2 regions of the Streptomyces sp. NBC_00775 genome follow, and region 1 is predicted to be linked to the other one. Evidence: riboswitches for the same ligand, from Rfam matches in the RefSeq annotation. Region 1 holds a riboswitch; the other holds the start of a gene.

Region 1 (7,660 bases):
TCCGTCCGCGGCGTCGCCGCTCCCCCCGGACCGATCTCCCTCCACGGCGACGGCAGTACGCCTGCGCCCTGGACCAGGCCGACCGTCAGGCCCATCACCCCGAGGATGCAGGCCGCGGCGAACCCGGGAGTCCAGCCCGTCCACCCCGGTGCGGGGCGACGACGCTCGCTGCCCCGCATCCGTACCCGTACCCGCACCGGCAGCGGCCGGGTGCCCAGCGCCGCCATGAGCCGGGCACCGCGTCGCCCTGGTCGCGCTGTGCCCACGTCCGGCGGCGCCGTGCCCGCGTCGGGCGGCAGCGCGGCGAGAGCCAGCACCAGGCGACCGAGCCGGCTGTCAGCGCGCACCATCGGAGCCCCCGCTCTCCGGCGCCGGCAGGCCGAGCCGGTCGGACGGTTCCCGCGTGGTGGGCAGCGCCGTGTCGGGGCGCTGCTGGGCCCCGGGTTCGGCGAGGGGGATCGACTGGAAGAACCTGGCCACGATGAGCGGCGCGGCCAGTCCCGCCGCCAGCGCCGCGGTCGCGTTGGGCAGTTGGTCCGAGGTACCCAGGGCCGCGGTCAGACCGAAGCCCGCGAAGAGTCTCAGCGCGATGGCGACCAGCACCACGGGACGGTCGGCGGGACTGCTCCACGGCCACCGCCACCGACGGCGCGGACCGGTGGGCCGCATCGATGCGGAGAGGTTCAGCGCTTCGGCGACGCCGCTCCCCAGCAGTCCCCACAGCGCGGCTTCCAGGCCTGTCACTGCACAGAGGGTAGCGGAGGGCGACCGGGCCGTGTCACCAAGTGACCAAAGTGCTGTGGTCGGCCGCGCCTACGCCGTCAGCACTCGATGATGTTGACCGCGAGCCCGCCGCGAGCCGTCTCCTTGTACTTGACGCTCATGTCGGCGCCCGTCTCCTTCATGGTCTTGATGACCTTGTCGAGGGAGACCTTGTGGGAGCCGTCGCCGCGCATCGCCATCTTGGCCGCCGTGACGGCCTTGACCGCGGCCATGCCGTTGCGTTCGATGCAGGGGATCTGGACGAGGCCGCCGACCGGGTCGCAGGTCAGGCCGAGGTTGTGTTCCATGCCGATCTCGGCGGCGTTCTCGACCTGTTCGGGGCTGCCGCCGAGGACCTCGGCGAGGGCGCCGGCGGCCATCGAGCAGGCGGAGCCGACCTCGCCCTGGCAGCCGACCTCGGCGCCGGAGATGGAGGCGTTCTCCTTGAAGAGCATGCCGATCGCGCCCGCGGCGAGCAGGAAGCGGACCACGCCGTCCTCGTCGGCGCCCGGCACGAAGTTGATGTAGTAGTGCAGGACCGCCGGGATGATTCCGGCCGCGCCGTTCGTGGGGGCCGTCACCACACGGCCGCCCGCCGCGTTCTCCTCGTTCACCGCCATCGCGTAGAGCGTGATCCACTCCATCGCGTGGGCCAGCGGGTCGCCCTCGGCGCGCAGCTGGCGGGCGGAGACCGCGGCGCGGCGGCGGACCTTGAGGCCGCCGGGCAGGATGCCCTCGCGGGACATGCCGCGCGAGACGCACGCCTGCATCACGTGCCAGATCGCGAGGAGGCCCTCGCGGATCTCCTCCTCGGTGCGCCAGGCCCGCTCGTTCTCCAGCATCAGGGCGGAGATCGAGAGACCGGTCTCCTTCGTCAGCCGCAGCAGCTCGTCGCCCGAGCGGAAGGGGTACTTCAGGATCGTGTCGTCCAGCTTGATGCGGTCCTCGCCGACCGCGTCCTCGTCGACGACGAAGCCGCCGCCGACCGAGTAGTAGGTCTTCTCCAGGAGCAGGGCGCCCTCGGCGTCGTACGCGAAGATCGTCATGCCGTTCGCGTGGTACGGGAGCGCCTTGCGGCGGTGCAGGATCAGGTCGTCGTCGAAGGAGAAGTCGATCTCGTGCTCGCCGAGCACCCTCAGACGTCCTGAGGACTTGATCTCCTCGACCCGGCCGTCGGCCCCCTCCACGTCCACCGTCCGCGGCGAGGCGCCCTCCAGGCCGAGCAGCACCGCCTTCGGGGTGCCGTGGCCGTGGCCGGTCGCGCCCAGGGAGCCGTACAGCTCGGCGCGTACCGAGGCCACCGGGGCCAGCAGCTCCTCGTTGCGCAGCCGCCGGGCGAACATACGTGCCGCACGCATCGGGCCCACCGTGTGGGAGCTGGACGGGCCTATACCGATCGAGAACAGGTCGAAGACCGAGATGGCCACGGGGACTCCTAAGGGTTTCGGCGGACGCCGTTGTCTGCCGGGTCGTGCGGAGGGCGGTACATGTACATGCGGCGGGGCACCGCGCTCACCCACCAGTGTGCGCGGTGCCCCGGACGTTCGTGCGAAGTAATGATGCTCGCACGAAACGGTCGTACCTCAAAAAGCGTACGGAACTACTTCAGGCCGGGGTACAGCGGGTGCTTGTCGGCCAGAGCGGACACCCGGGCCTTGAGGGACTCCGCGTCGTAGGACGGCTTCAGCGTCTCGGCGATGACGTCCGCGACCTCGGTGAAGTCCTCGGCCGTGAAGCCGCGGGTGGCGAGGGCGGGCGTGCCGATGCGCAGGCCGGAGGTGACCATCGGCGGGCGCGGGTCGTTCGGGACGGCGTTGCGGTTGACCGTGATGCCGACCTCGTGGAGGCGGTCCTCGGCCTGCTGCCCGTCCAGCTCGGAGTTGCGCAGGTCGACCAGGACCAGGTGCACGTCGGTGCCACCGGACAGGACGTCCACGCCCACGGTCTTCACGTCGTCCTGGACCAGGCGCTCGGCCAGGATCCGCGCGCCGTCCAGCGTGCGCTGCTGGCGCTCCTTGAACTCGTCCGAGGCGGCGACCTTGAAGGAGACGGCCTTGGCGGCGATCACGTGCTCCAGCGGACCGCCCTGGAAGCCGGGGAAGACCGAGGAGTTCAGCTTCTTGGCGAACTCCTTCTTCGCCAGGATGATGCCGCCGCGCGGGCCGCCCAGCGTCTTGTGGGTGGTGGAGGTGACCACGTCCGCGTACTCCACCGGGTTCGGGTGGAGACCGGCCGCGACCAGGCCCGCGAAGTGCGCCATGTCGACCCACAGCAACGCGCCGACCTCGTCCGCGATCCTGCGGAACTCCGCGAAGTCGAGCTGCCGCGGGTACGCCGACCAGCCGGCGATGATCACCTTGGGCCGGTGCTCCTTGGCGAGCCGCTCGACCTCGGCCATGTCGACCAGGCCGGCCCCGTCCACGTGGTACGCGACCACGTTGAACTGCTTGCCGGAGAAGTTCAGCCGCATCCCGTGGGTCAGGTGGCCGCCGTGGGCCAGGTCCAGACCGAGGATGGTGTCGCCGGGCTGCGCCATCGCGAAGAGCGCGGCCTGGTTGGCGGAGGCGCCCGAGTGCGGCTGCACGTTGGCGTACTCGGCGCCGAACAGGTCCTTGACCCGGTCGATCGCGATCTGCTCGGCGACGTCGACGTGCTCGCAGCCGCCGTAGTAGCGGCGGCCGGGGTAGCCCTCGGCGTACTTGTTGGTGAGGACCGAGCCCTGGGCCTCCATGACCGCGACCGGAGCGAAGTTCTCCGAGGCGATCATCTCCAGGGTGGACTGCTGGCGGTGCAGTTCGGCGTCGACGGCGGCGGCGACGTCCGGGTCCAGTTCGTGAAGGGGCGTGTTCAGAAGCGACATGCGGTGACTCCTCAGCCGGCGGTGAAGGCGGTGTACTCGTCGGCGGACATCAGGTCTTCCGGCTCGTCCGCGATGCGTACCTTGAACAGCCAGCCGCCCTCGAAGGGCGCGGAGTTCACCAGCGACGGGTCGTCGACCACGTCCTGGTTGGCCTCGACCACCTCGCCGTTGACCGGGGAGTACAGGTCGCTGACCGACTTGGTCGACTCCAGCTCACCGCAGGACTCGCCCGCGGTCACCGTGTCACCGACCTCCGGAAGCTGGGCGTAGACGACATCGCCGAGCGCGTTGGCCGCGAACTCGGTGATGCCGACCGTCGAGACGCCGTCCTCGGCGACCGACAGCCACTCGTGCTCCTTGCTGTAGCGCAGCTGCTGGGGGTTGCTCATGGCCTGAATTCTCCTGTACGCGGGGGAGTGCTGATGAAGGGGGGAGGGTTGGTGAGCTGGGCGGACGCGCCCAGTGTCACTTCTGACGCTTGTAGAACGGCAGAGCCACGACCTCGTACGGCTCGTGGCTGCCTCGGATGTCCACACCGACGCCGGCCGTGCCGGGCGCGCAGTGCGCGGCGTCGACGTACGCCATCGCGATCGGCTTGCCCAGCGTCGGGGAGGGCGCGCCGGAGGTGACCTCGCCGATCACCGTGCCGCCGGCGACGACCTGGTACCCGGCGCGCGGGACGCGGCGGCCCTCGGCGATCAGGCCGACGAGCACCCGGGGAGGGTTCTCGGCAGCGCGCTCGGAGGCGGCCTCCAGGGCCGTACGCCCCACGAAGTCGCCCTCCTTCTCGAACTTCACGACCCGCCCGAGCCCCGCGTCGAAGGGGGTGAGCGAGGTGCTCAGCTCGTGCCCGTACAGCGGCATGCCCGCCTCCAGGCGCAGCGTGTCACGGCAGGACAGACCGCAGGGGATGAGCCCGACGGGGGCGCCCGCGTCGGTCAGCGCCTGCCACAGCTTCTCGGCGTCGGCGGGCGCGACGAACAGCTCGAAGCCGTCCTCGCCCGTGTAGCCGGTGCGCGCGATGAGGGCCGGGACGCCCGCGACGGTGCCGGGCAGGCCCGCGTAGTACTTCAGGCCATCGAGGTCGGCGTCGGTGAGCGACTTCAGGATGCCGGGGGACTCCGGGCCCTGCACGGCGATCAACGCGTACGCGTCACGGTCGTCGCGCACGAGGGCGTCGAAGCCCTCGGCTCGCTCGGTCAGCGCGTCCAGCACCACCTGGGCGTTGGAGGCGTTGGCGACGACCATGTACTCGTGCTCCTGGAGCCGATACACGATCAGGTCGTCGAGGATGCCGCCGTCCGCCCGGCAGATCATGGTGTAGCGGGCGCGGCCCACCCCCACGGAGGCGATGTTGCCGACCAGCGCGTAGTTCAGGAGCGCGGCCGCCTGCGGGCCGGTGACCGTGATCTCGCCCATGTGCGAGAGGTCGAAGAGACCGGCCTTCGTACGGACGGCGAGGTGCTCGTCGCGCTCGGAGCCGTAGCGCAGGGGCATGTCCCAGCCTGCGAAGTCGGTCATCGTCGCGCCGAGCGAACGATGCAGGGCATCGAGCGCGGTATGACGGGGTGCGTTGCTGCTCATCGGTGGGGCTCCCAAGGCATGACGGCGAGGTCGTTCCTCCCCATCTGTCATCGGAACCTGAGAGGTTCATCACGACCCCGCGAAACGGTGGTCCTGACTTGCACCTTGGGTGGAGCCACTGGTCAGCGGCCCGCTTTTCAGATGTGCCTCGCCCGCGCGGTAACGGTGCCTGAGAGATTCAAGGGAGGGACTTGCTCCTTCGGCGTCCCAGCAGGACGTACGCAGTACGTCACTGGGAACTCTCCCGCGCGGATTCAAGCGGCCGGTATGCAGTTGGCGGGCACATCATTGCACGCGCCGTCCGATGACGGCAGTCCGCATCTGTAACCGGCCTGTGGCAGTCCGATCACCGAAACAAGAAGCGCCGCGCATTACCTTCTCTTTACACTCGACGGGGATGGGACTCCACACCCAAGGGGAGGACGATCACGGTGAACAGGACCACGGCGTACGCGACGACCTCGGGCTTGGCGCTGCCCAAGCAGCCCGGCGCCCCGGCCCAGGAGGCCTGCGGGCCGCTTCCGACGGCCGTCGTCCGCGACCTCAGGGACCGCGCGGGACACAGCCCGCACGGACTGCGCTTCGGGGCCTTCGACCTCGTCGTGATCACCGGGCTGCCCGGCAGCGGCAAGTCGACCCTGATGCGCCGGGCCGTCACGGGCGCACGGATCGACTCCCAGGACACGCGCGACCGCTGGGACGGCCGGATGGCGGCCTGGCTGCCGTACGCGGTCTACCGCCCCCTGGTCCGCCTCGCGCACTACGCGGGACTGCGCCGCGCCCTGCGCTCCGGCACCGGAGTCGTCGTGCACGACTGCGGTACGCAGGCCTGGGTGCGCCGCTGGCTCGCCCGCGAGGCCCGGCGCCGGGGCGGCGCGCTGCATCTGCTGCTGCTCGACGTCACCCCGGGCGCGGCGCTGGACGGTCAGCGCGAGCGCGGCCGCGGCGTCTCGCGGTACGCGTTCGCACGCCACCGCGGCGCGGCCACCCGGCTGCTGCGCTCCGTGGAGAAGGGCGACCTGCCCGACGGCTGCGGCTCGGCGGTCCTCATCGACCGGGAGGCGGCGGACGTGCTGCGCCGGATCGACTTCGGCGACTGAACGGGAGTACGACGCAGGGAGGTCGCACGAAAGGACGTACGGGACGGCGGCGCGAGCCCACTAACCTTGCCAGCCGGAGCACAGGTTCACAGGTTCACAGCAGGCGGTAGACAGATGGACTTCCCCGAATTCCCCGACTTCCCGGCGCCGGAGCACCCGCAGCCCCATCCGCACGGCGGATGGCCCGGCAACGAACTGGAGGAGGTGCTGTCGGCCTCCCTCGGCGTGCCCTCGGCAGGGGCCCGCATCGTCGAGGTCCTCGGCCGCAGCTTCGTCTGGGTGCCCCTGCCCAACGGCGGCGGGCCCCAGAGCGGCCCGCTCGACCTGCCCACGCTGGAGATCGAGGGCCAGGCATTCGTCCCTGTCTTCAGCTCCGAGGAGCAGTTCCGCCAGGTGACCGGCGGCCACATGTCGTACACGATCGCGCCCGCCGTGGAGTTCGCCCGCGGGCTGCCCCCGCAGGTCGGCATCGCGGTCAATCCGGACGGCGTGGTCGGCGTACCGCTGCCGCCGCTCGCCGTCGCCGAGCTGTGCCGGGCCGGGCGGACCCCGCTGGACGGGCCCGCGAGCGGCGGCCGGGTGCGGCTGTTCGAGCCCGACTGGCAGGAGGACCCGGTGGACTTCCTGTCCGCGGCCTCCGCCGAATTCGCCGAGACCGGCGTCGTCCTGACCGCCCGCCGCTGCCTGGCCGCCATCGAGACCGCCGACCCGGTCATGTTCATCGGCGTCGAGCTGTCCCAGTGGGAGGGCGACCTCAGGACACTCCCCATGGAGGCGCTCGGCCGCGCGCTGGGCCGCGTCGCTGTGAAGTGGCCGGTGAACCTCGTCCTCCTGGACGTGGCCCAGGACCCGGTGGGCGAGTGGCTGAGGACGAACGTACGGCCCTTCTATCAACACGGTCACTGAAGCGCCCCGATAGGGGCGCGGGGAACGGCGCGATCAACCACGACGGACCCGCAGCCGCAAGACTGACAGCGGGCCCCGAGTTCGAAGGCGGCTTTCCCAGCGGAGCGCCCCGGTGCTGTCAGGATCGCCGCATAAGCTGGTTTGATAACTCGGTCAAGGTGTTGTTCGCGAAGGGGCGGTAGAAGGTGAGCGCGTCGGGCACGGCTGCCGCGGGGCAGGTCGAGCACATGCTGCGCCAAGTGACGCCCGGGCGTTACGACGCCTACGAGGCGCTCCTTCGCGCGCTCGCGACCCCGTCGTCCGGCCAGGTCTGGATGCTGCTCTGGCACGGCCAGGCCGGCTCCCCGGACGCGCAGTACGGGAACATGGAGGTGGACGGCTTCGGGTACGCGCCCTGTGTCACCTCCGCCCAGGAGCTCTCGGCCAGCGGCTGGAACCGTTCGTACGA
Region 2 (7,660 bases), 5.8 Mb from region 1:
GCGCGCGGCCGGCGCGGAGGCGATCCAGGTGAACGGCGTACGCGTGGTCGCCAGTACCTATCTGACGGACTCCGGCAGCGGAGTGAAGGTGGACGGGAACAAGATCACCCAGCCCTATCGTTTCAAGGTCATCGGCAAGCCGCAGGACCTGGAACCGGCGCTCAACATCCCCGGAGGCGTGGTGCAGACACTGGAGAAGGAGCAGGCCACCGTCACGGTGGACCGCTCGACGAAGATCGTTGTGGACGCCTTGCGACCGGCGAAGCGGCCTGACTACGCTCGGTCGTCCTCCCAGTGAGCCGGCGCCGCATGGGGGGCGCCCGGCCAGGGCATGAGGTTGCGGGGGGTCGGCGCACCGAATGGGTGGTGCGTGGTGGAAACTGTCTGGTGGTTACGGACGTTGTGAGGATGTCCGGGTCGACCGGTGTGTTCAATCAGGGTTCGTCCTGCCCCACGGGCGGGTCTGTTTCGGTCAAGGGGAATCGCCCGTGAAGTTGTTTGCGAAGTTGTTCGGCAAGAGCGCGCGAGAGGGCAGCGCCGACAATGCGACTGCCCGTCACCGTGCACCACGCCATGGAGACGCGGAGGGCCAGGGCGGCGACCGCCCGCTGTTCCGGGACCAGGTCGGTGACATTCCCGGTGGTCAGGGCGCGCCGTCTGTTGACCCTGCCCAGTCCGGCCGCATAGGTTTCGGGGAACCGTCAACCTCAAGTACGGGTGGAGGGTTCGCCTCCGATCCGTACGCGTCCCATGCCCCTGGGGGGCAGCCGCGGCAGGAGGATCCGTCCATGTCGGCCCTGGTGTGTACGAGGTGCGGTAACCGCAACGCGGAGAACAGCCGCTTCTGTTCCAACTGCGGTGCGCCGCTGCGAGGCGGGGCGGAGCGTCCGTCCGAGACGACGTCCACGATCTCCATTTCGGGCCTTGAGGCCTATGACGCCGAGGTGACGGGCCAGACGCTGTCGCCGATGCTCTCCCCGGAGGCGCAGGCGGCCGTCGACGCGCTGCCGCTCGGCTCGGCGCTCCTGGTGGTGCGCCGTGGCCCGAACTCGGGCAGCCGCTTCCTGCTGGACGGCGAGCTGACCACGGCGGGGCGTCATCCGCAGAGCGACATCTTCCTGGACGACGTGACCGTGTCGCGCCGCCATGTGGAGTTCCGTCGTGTCGCGGACGGCTCGTTCACGGTCGCCGACGTCGGCAGCCTGAACGGCACGTACGTCAACCGTGAGCGGATCGACCAGGTCGCTCTGTCGAACGGTGACGAGGTGCAGATCGGCAAGTACCGGCTGGTCTTCTACGCGAGCCAGCGGGGCATCTGACCCTCCCCCAGACGTCGTCCGGGGGGACTCCCAGGGAATGTCCATGCTTCAAACACCGAGCGGCGGTGCCGGCAGCGGTACCGCCGCCGCGGACAGTGGGCTGATGAGCATCGGCGTGGTGCTGAACGCGCTGCGTGACGAGTTCCCCGAAGTCACCATCTCCAAGATCAGGTTCCTGGAGTCGGAGGGGCTCATCGAGCCGCAGCGGACCCCTTCGGGGTATCGCAAGTTCAGCGCGCACGACGTCGAGCGCCTCGGCCACGTTCTGAGGATGCAGCGGGACCACTATCTGCCGCTGAAGGTGATCCGCGAGCATCTGGAGGCCCTGGAGCGCGGTGAGCCGGTGCGGCTGCCGTCCGTGGGGCGTCAGCGCGACTCCGGCGAGGGGGAACCGCTCGGGGACCTCTTCGGGGAGCCGGAGGCGCCCACAGCGGCCCGGGTGGGCCGTGCCGAGCTGCTGGCGGCCGCCGAGATCGGTGAGCAGGAGCTCGAGGAGTGGGAGTCGTACGGGCTGATCGCGGCCCTGCCCGACGGTGTGTACGACGCCGAGGCCGTGACCGTCGCCGCGCTCGTGGTCGAGCTGGGGCGGTTCGGGATCGAGCCGCGGCATCTGCGTGCGATGAAGGCCGCGGCCGAGCGTGACGCGGGCCTTGTGGACCAGGTGGTGGCCCCGCTGCGGCGTCACCGCAACCCGCAGACCAGGGCGCACGCGGAGGCCCGTACGAAGGAGCTGGCGGGGCTCACGGTGAAGCTGCACGCGGCACTGGTGCAGACCGCGCTGGGCGTGCGACTGCGCTGACCCGGGGCGCCCGCCCAGGCTGTGGATCGTCCACCCGTTCTGTGCCCGACTACCCAAACGTCCCGGGCACGGCCTAGGGTTGCTGTGTGAACGAGCTCGATGTCGTAGGTGTCCGGGTCGAAATGCCCTCCAACCAACCGATCGTGCTTCTGCGTGAAGTGGGAGGCGACCGCTACCTCCCCATCTGGATCGGACCGGGGGAGGCGACGGCGATCGCCTTCGCCCAGCAGGGCATGGCCCCCGCACGACCGCTGACCCACGACCTGTTCAAGGACGTGCTGGAGGCCGTCGGTCAGGAGCTCACCGAAGTGCGCATCACGGACCTGCGTGAGGGTGTCTTCTACGCGGAACTGGTGTTCGCCAGCGGGATCGAGGTGAGTGCGCGGCCCTCCGACGCCATAGCGCTGGCCCTGCGCACCGGCACGCCGATCTACGGCAGCGACGGAGTCCTCGACGACGCCGGCATCGCGATCCCGGACGAGCAGGAGGACGAGGTGGAGAAGTTCCGCGAGTTCCTCGACCAGATCTCGCCCGAGGACTTCGGTACCAACAGCCAGTGACGCCCTGGAGCGTCAGGCAGCTCCGGGCGGCAATTGCCTGCGGCGCGTGTGGTGCGCCGCGGTCCGCCCCGAGAGCATTCGGCTAGCCTTTCCCCGCGGTGGGGCACGGGAAACCACTCCTAGGGTGATTATCACTCGGCGTGCCGAGTGTGGCGATCGTTGACGCGCCCCTGGTGACTGCCTACCGTCGAGAAGGCAGGTCAAGGACGGAGGTCGGCGTGAGAAGCAGCGGCGACGGTACGGCTGGGGGTGCCCCCGGACGCGGTCTGGGGGAGAGCGGCCCGTACCCGCTTCACGGCAGCGCGGCCGATCACGTTCCGCGGCGGCCGACGGCAGTGCCGGGCGAGGGAGGGGCGGTTTCCGAGGAGATCGGTTACCGCGGTCCCACGGCGTGCGCGGCCGCGGGCATCACCTACCGGCAGCTGGACTACTGGGCGAGGACCGGTCTGGTCGAGCCGAGCGTGCGGCCCGCCTACGGCTCGGGGACGCAGCGTCTCTACAGCTTCCGGGACGTCGTCGTCCTGAAGATCGTCAAGCGGTTCCTCGACACCGGGGTCTCGCTGCAGAACATCCGCACCACCGTCCAGCACCTCAGGGAGCGCGGCTTCCGGGACCTGGAGCGGATGACGCTGATGAGCGACGGTGCGACGGTCTACGAATGCACGTCCCCCGACGACGTCCACGCCCTGCTCCAGGGCGGCCAGGGGATCTTCGGGATCGCCGTCGGCGTGGTCTGGCGGGACGTGGAGAGTGCCCTCTCACAGCTGCACGGGGAGCGCGTGGACACGGGCGAGACGCTCGTCGGACACAACCCCACGGACGAGCTGGCCCGGCGGCGCAACCGGGCCGTCTGAGGGGCTGGCGGGGCCGCGCGGGAGTCTGTCGTACGGGCGAGGCCCAAGGGGAGCGGGCCGTACCGGGGCATTGTCAGTGGCGTAGGGCAGCATCGGACATGTGAGAACCGCGCCCACGATCCTGCATCTCGACATGGATGCCTTCTTCGCCTCGGCGGAGCAGGCATCCAAGCCGAGCCTGCGCGGGAAAGCCGTCGTGGTGGGCGGGCTCGGACCACGCGGAGTCGTCGCCACCGCCTCGTACGAGGCACGCGTCTTCGGAGTGCACTCGGCGATGCCCATGGCCCAGGCCCGCCGGCTCGCGCCGAACGCCGCGTATCTCGTGCCGCGCTTCGGGCTGTACCGGGGGGTCAGCGAGCAGGTGATGGGGCTGCTGCGGGCCCTGTCGCCCCTGGTGGAGCCGTTGAGCCTGGACGAGGCCTTCGTGGACCTGGAGGCGGGTGAGACGGCCTGGGACGAGGGCTCGGCACGGCTGGCCGGGGAGAAGCTGCGCGCGGACATCCGGGCCGTCACGGGGCTCACCGGGTCGGTGGGGCTCGCCGCCTCCAAGATGCTCGCGAAGATCGCCTCGGAGCAGGCCAAGCCCGACGGGCTGGTGCTGATAGAGCCGGGGACCGAGCGCGCGCTGCTGGGACCGATGTCGGTGCGGACGCTGCCGGGCGTGGGGCCCGCGACCGGGGACCATCTGCGGCGGGCCGGGATAACCACCGTGGAGGAGCTCGCCGAGGCGGGCGAGGACGAGCTCGTACGGCTGCTGGGGAAAGCGCACGGGCATGGGCTTCACGCCATGGCGCTGGCGCATGACGAGCGGCCCGTGGTGGCCGAGCGGGAGACCAAGTCGGTGTCGGTCGAGGACACGTACGACGTGGACATCCATGACCGGGTGCGGGTCGGCCTGGAGGTGCAGCGGCTCGCGGACCGGTGTGTGCGGCGGCTGCGGGGGGCCGGGCTGTCCGGGCGGACCATCGTCTTGAAGGTTCGGCGGTACGACTTCTCGACGCTGACCCGGTCCGAGACACTGCGGGGGCCCACGGACGATCCGGCGGTGGTGCGGGAGGCTGCCGCGCGGCTGTTGGAGGGGGTGGACACGACCGGGGGTGTGCGGTTGCTGGGGGTAGGTGTGTCGGGGCTGGCCGATTACACGCAGGAGGATCTGTTCGCGCAGGCACGGGCGCAGGCCGAGGCCGCCGCGGGGGTATCGGCGGATCAGGAGGAGGTGGAGGAGGCGTCGGAGGTGGCCGGCGCCGAGCATGTGCCGCCTGCCGAGCGACGGTGGCCCGCGGGCCATGACGTGCGGCACGCCGAGTTCGGGCATGGGTGGGTGCAGGGGAGTGGGCTGGGCAGGGTGACTGTGCGGTTCGAGACGCCTTACTCCGAGCCGGGGCGTGTGCGGACGTTCCGTACGGATGACTCGGCGTTGGAGTTGGCGGATCCGTTGCCGTTGGTGGTGGGGGCCGTGTGCGATAGCCGTGGGGGGTGAGGTCGGTTGGGTGGTGCGGGTTGTCTGTGGCTGGTCGCGCCCACGCGGCGGAGCCGCATGATGTCAGAGCCCCGCGCCCCTTACGGGGCGCCAAAGCGGGGGTCAAGCAGTGTCATCACCCCTCGTCCGTTCCTGCCAAGTGGCCGAAATCCCGGTCCGGGGGCGGAGGCGGGGCTGCCACGTCCAGGCCGTAGTGGTGGTAGAGCTGGAGTTCCTGTTCGGGGGAGAGGTGGCGGCCGACGCCGAAGTCGGGGGCGTCCTTGATCAGGGCTCGGTCGAAGGGGATGCGCAGGGCACCCTCGACGAGTTCACTGGGCTCCAGGGGCACGAAGGCGTCCCTGCTGAACAGGCCTGTGCGTATGGCCGCCCACTCCGGGACCCCGGTCGCGTCGTCGAGGTAGACCTCGTCGATCGTGCCGATCTTGGTGCCATTGCGGTCGAACGCCTTGCGGCCGATCAGGTTGCGCGGATCGATGTCGGTCTGCACGGTCCCTCCACTTGGTCGCAACTCATCCGTAAGCACTACAAAAGAGCACATTCAGGATGGCGGCCACTCGAAGGCTTGGGTCTTGTCCTCGCTGGTAGGCTGGCAGGCGGCTGCTGACCCCGTGCGGGAGAGTCCTCCAGACTTCATCGGAGGCGCCGAAGGAGCAAATCCTCCCCGGAATCTCTCAGGCTCACGTACCGCACGGACGAGGTCACTCTGGAAAGCAGGGCGGGTGTCGATGGCACCTGCCCTCACCGACGGTGAAAACCGGGTCGTCAGCGGACGGGCCGGTGAAGCTCTCAGGTTGAGATGACAGAGGGGGAGGCCGTCGGGGTACCCGTGCCGGGGTGCCCCTCGAAGGTCGCGTCAGACCAGGAGGCCTCCGCAATGACCGCCCATCGCATTCCGCTCTCCGAGCTCGAACAGGGAATCCCCTTCGAGCAGCGCCATATCGGGCCCGATTCCGAGGCGCGGGCCAAGATGCTCGCGCAGGTCGGATACGGCTCGCTCGACGAGCTGACGGCCACCGCGGTGCCGGACGTCATCAAGAACGCCGAGGCGCTGAAGCTCCCGGGCGCGCGCACCGAGGCCGAGGTGCTGGCCGAGCTGCGCTCCCTCGCGGACCGCAACCAGGTGCTCGACCCGATGATCGGCCTCGGTTACTACGGCACCTTCACGCCGCCGGTGATCCTGCGCAACGTCATGGAGAACCCGGCCTGGTACACCGCGTACACGCCGTACCAGCCGGAGATCTCGCAGGGCCGTCTCGAGGCGCTGCTCAACTTCCAGACCGTGGTCGCCGAGCTGACCGGGCTGCCGACCTCCGGTGCCTCGCTGCTCGACGAGGGCACCGCCGCCGCCGAGGCGATGGCGCTGTCCCGGCGCATGGGCAAGAACAAGAAGGGTCTCTTCCTGGTCGACGCGGACGCGCTGCCGCAGACCATCGCCGTCATCGAGACCCGCGCCGAGCCGACCGGCGTCGAGGTCGTCGTCGCGGACCTCAGTGAGGGCATCCCGGCCGGGATCGCCGAGCGCGAGATCAACGGCGTACTCGTCCAGTACCCCGGCGCCTCCGGTGCGGTACGCGACCTCAAGGCGATCGTCGAGCAGGCGCACGCGCTGGGGGCGGTCGTCACCGTCGCCGCCGATCTGCTCGCTCTGACCCTGCTCACCTCGCCGGGCGAGCTCGACGCCGACATCGCCGTCGGTACGACGCAGCGCTTCGGTGTGCCGATGGGCTTCGGCGGGCCGCACGCCGGATACATGGCGGTGCGCGAGAAGTTCGCACGCAGCCTGCCGGGCCGGCTCGTGGGTGTGTCCGTCGACGCGGACGGGCACAAGGCGTACCGGCTCGCCCTGCAGACGCGTGAGCAGCACATCCGCCGCGAGAAGGCGACCAGCAACATCTGTACGGCTCAGGTGCTGCTCGCCGTGATGGCCGGTATGTACGCCGTCTACCACGGTCCCGAGGGCCTGAAGACCATCGCGCGGCGTACGCACCGCTACGCCACGATCCTCGCCGCGGGCCTGCGGGCGGGCGGGGTCGAGGTCGTGCACGGCGCGTACTTCGACACGCTGACCGTACGGGTGCCGGGCAAGGCCGCCGACGCCGTGGCCGCCGCGCGCGAGGGCGGGGTCAACCTGCACCTCGTCGATGCCGACCATGTGGCGATGTCCTGCGACGAGACCACCACGCGCAGGCAACTGAGCGCCGTGTGGGCCGCGTTCGGTGTCGAGGGTGATGTAGAGGCGCTGGACGCGACGGCACAGGACACACTGCCGGCCGCCCTGCTGCGCAGCGACGACTACCTCACGCACCCGGTCTTCCACCAGCACCGCTCCGAGACCGCGATGCTGCGCTACCTGCGCAAGCTCTCCGACCGCGACTACGCGCTCGACCGCGGCATGATTCCGCTGGGCTCCTGCACGATGAAGCTCAACGCGACCACGGAGATGGAGCCGGTCACCTGGCCCGAGTTCGGCCAGCTGCACCCCTTCGTGCCCGCCGAGCAGGCGCAGGGCTACCTCACGCTCATCCGTGAGCTGGAGGAGCGGCTCGCCGAGGTCACCGGGTACGACAACGTGTCGCTGCAGCCCAACGCCGGTTCGCAGGGCGAACTGGCCGGTCTGCTCGCCGTGCGCGGCTACCACCGGGCCAACG

What was found. Region 1 has a riboswitch for glycine ahead of gcvT (glycine cleavage system aminomethyltransferase GcvT). Riboswitches for the same ligand answer to the same signal wherever they lie in the genome.
Region 2: it holds a riboswitch for glycine, as region 1 does, so the genes downstream of both, gcvP (aminomethyl-transferring glycine dehydrogenase) here and gcvT (glycine cleavage system aminomethyltransferase GcvT) in region 1, are expected to answer to the same signal.

What each region holds. Positions count from the first base shown of each region.
Region 1 is NZ_CP108938.1:3,260,907-3,268,566, reverse strand. Features, by position in the region: gene OIC96_RS14495 (WD40 repeat domain-containing protein) at 1-350, opposite strand, end outside; gene OIC96_RS14490 (hypothetical protein) at 337-744, opposite strand; gene OIC96_RS14485 (L-serine ammonia-lyase) at 822-2,189, opposite strand; gene glyA (serine hydroxymethyltransferase) at 2,363-3,622, opposite strand; gene gcvH (glycine cleavage system protein GcvH) at 3,634-4,011, opposite strand; gene gcvT (glycine cleavage system aminomethyltransferase GcvT) at 4,088-5,206, opposite strand; glycine riboswitch at 5,241-5,353, opposite strand; glycine riboswitch at 5,354-5,463, opposite strand; gene OIC96_RS14465 (AAA family ATPase) at 5,632-6,306, shown strand; gene OIC96_RS14460 (enhanced serine sensitivity protein SseB) at 6,421-7,212, shown strand; gene OIC96_RS14455 (enhanced serine sensitivity protein SseB C-terminal domain-containing protein) at 7,398-7,660, shown strand, end outside.
Region 2 is NZ_CP108938.1:9,107,752-9,115,411, forward strand. Features, by position in the region: gene OIC96_RS40455 (DUF881 domain-containing protein) at 1-298, shown strand, start outside; gene OIC96_RS40460 (FHA domain-containing protein) at 360-1,319, shown strand; gene ftsR (transcriptional regulator FtsR) at 1,363-2,118, shown strand; gene OIC96_RS40470 (bifunctional nuclease family protein) at 2,205-2,678, shown strand; gene OIC96_RS40475 (MerR family transcriptional regulator) at 2,897-3,532, shown strand; gene OIC96_RS40480 (DNA polymerase IV) at 3,633-5,012, shown strand; gene OIC96_RS40485 (PRC-barrel domain-containing protein) at 5,128-5,499, opposite strand; glycine riboswitch at 5,614-5,709, shown strand; gene gcvP (aminomethyl-transferring glycine dehydrogenase) at 5,887-7,660, shown strand, end outside.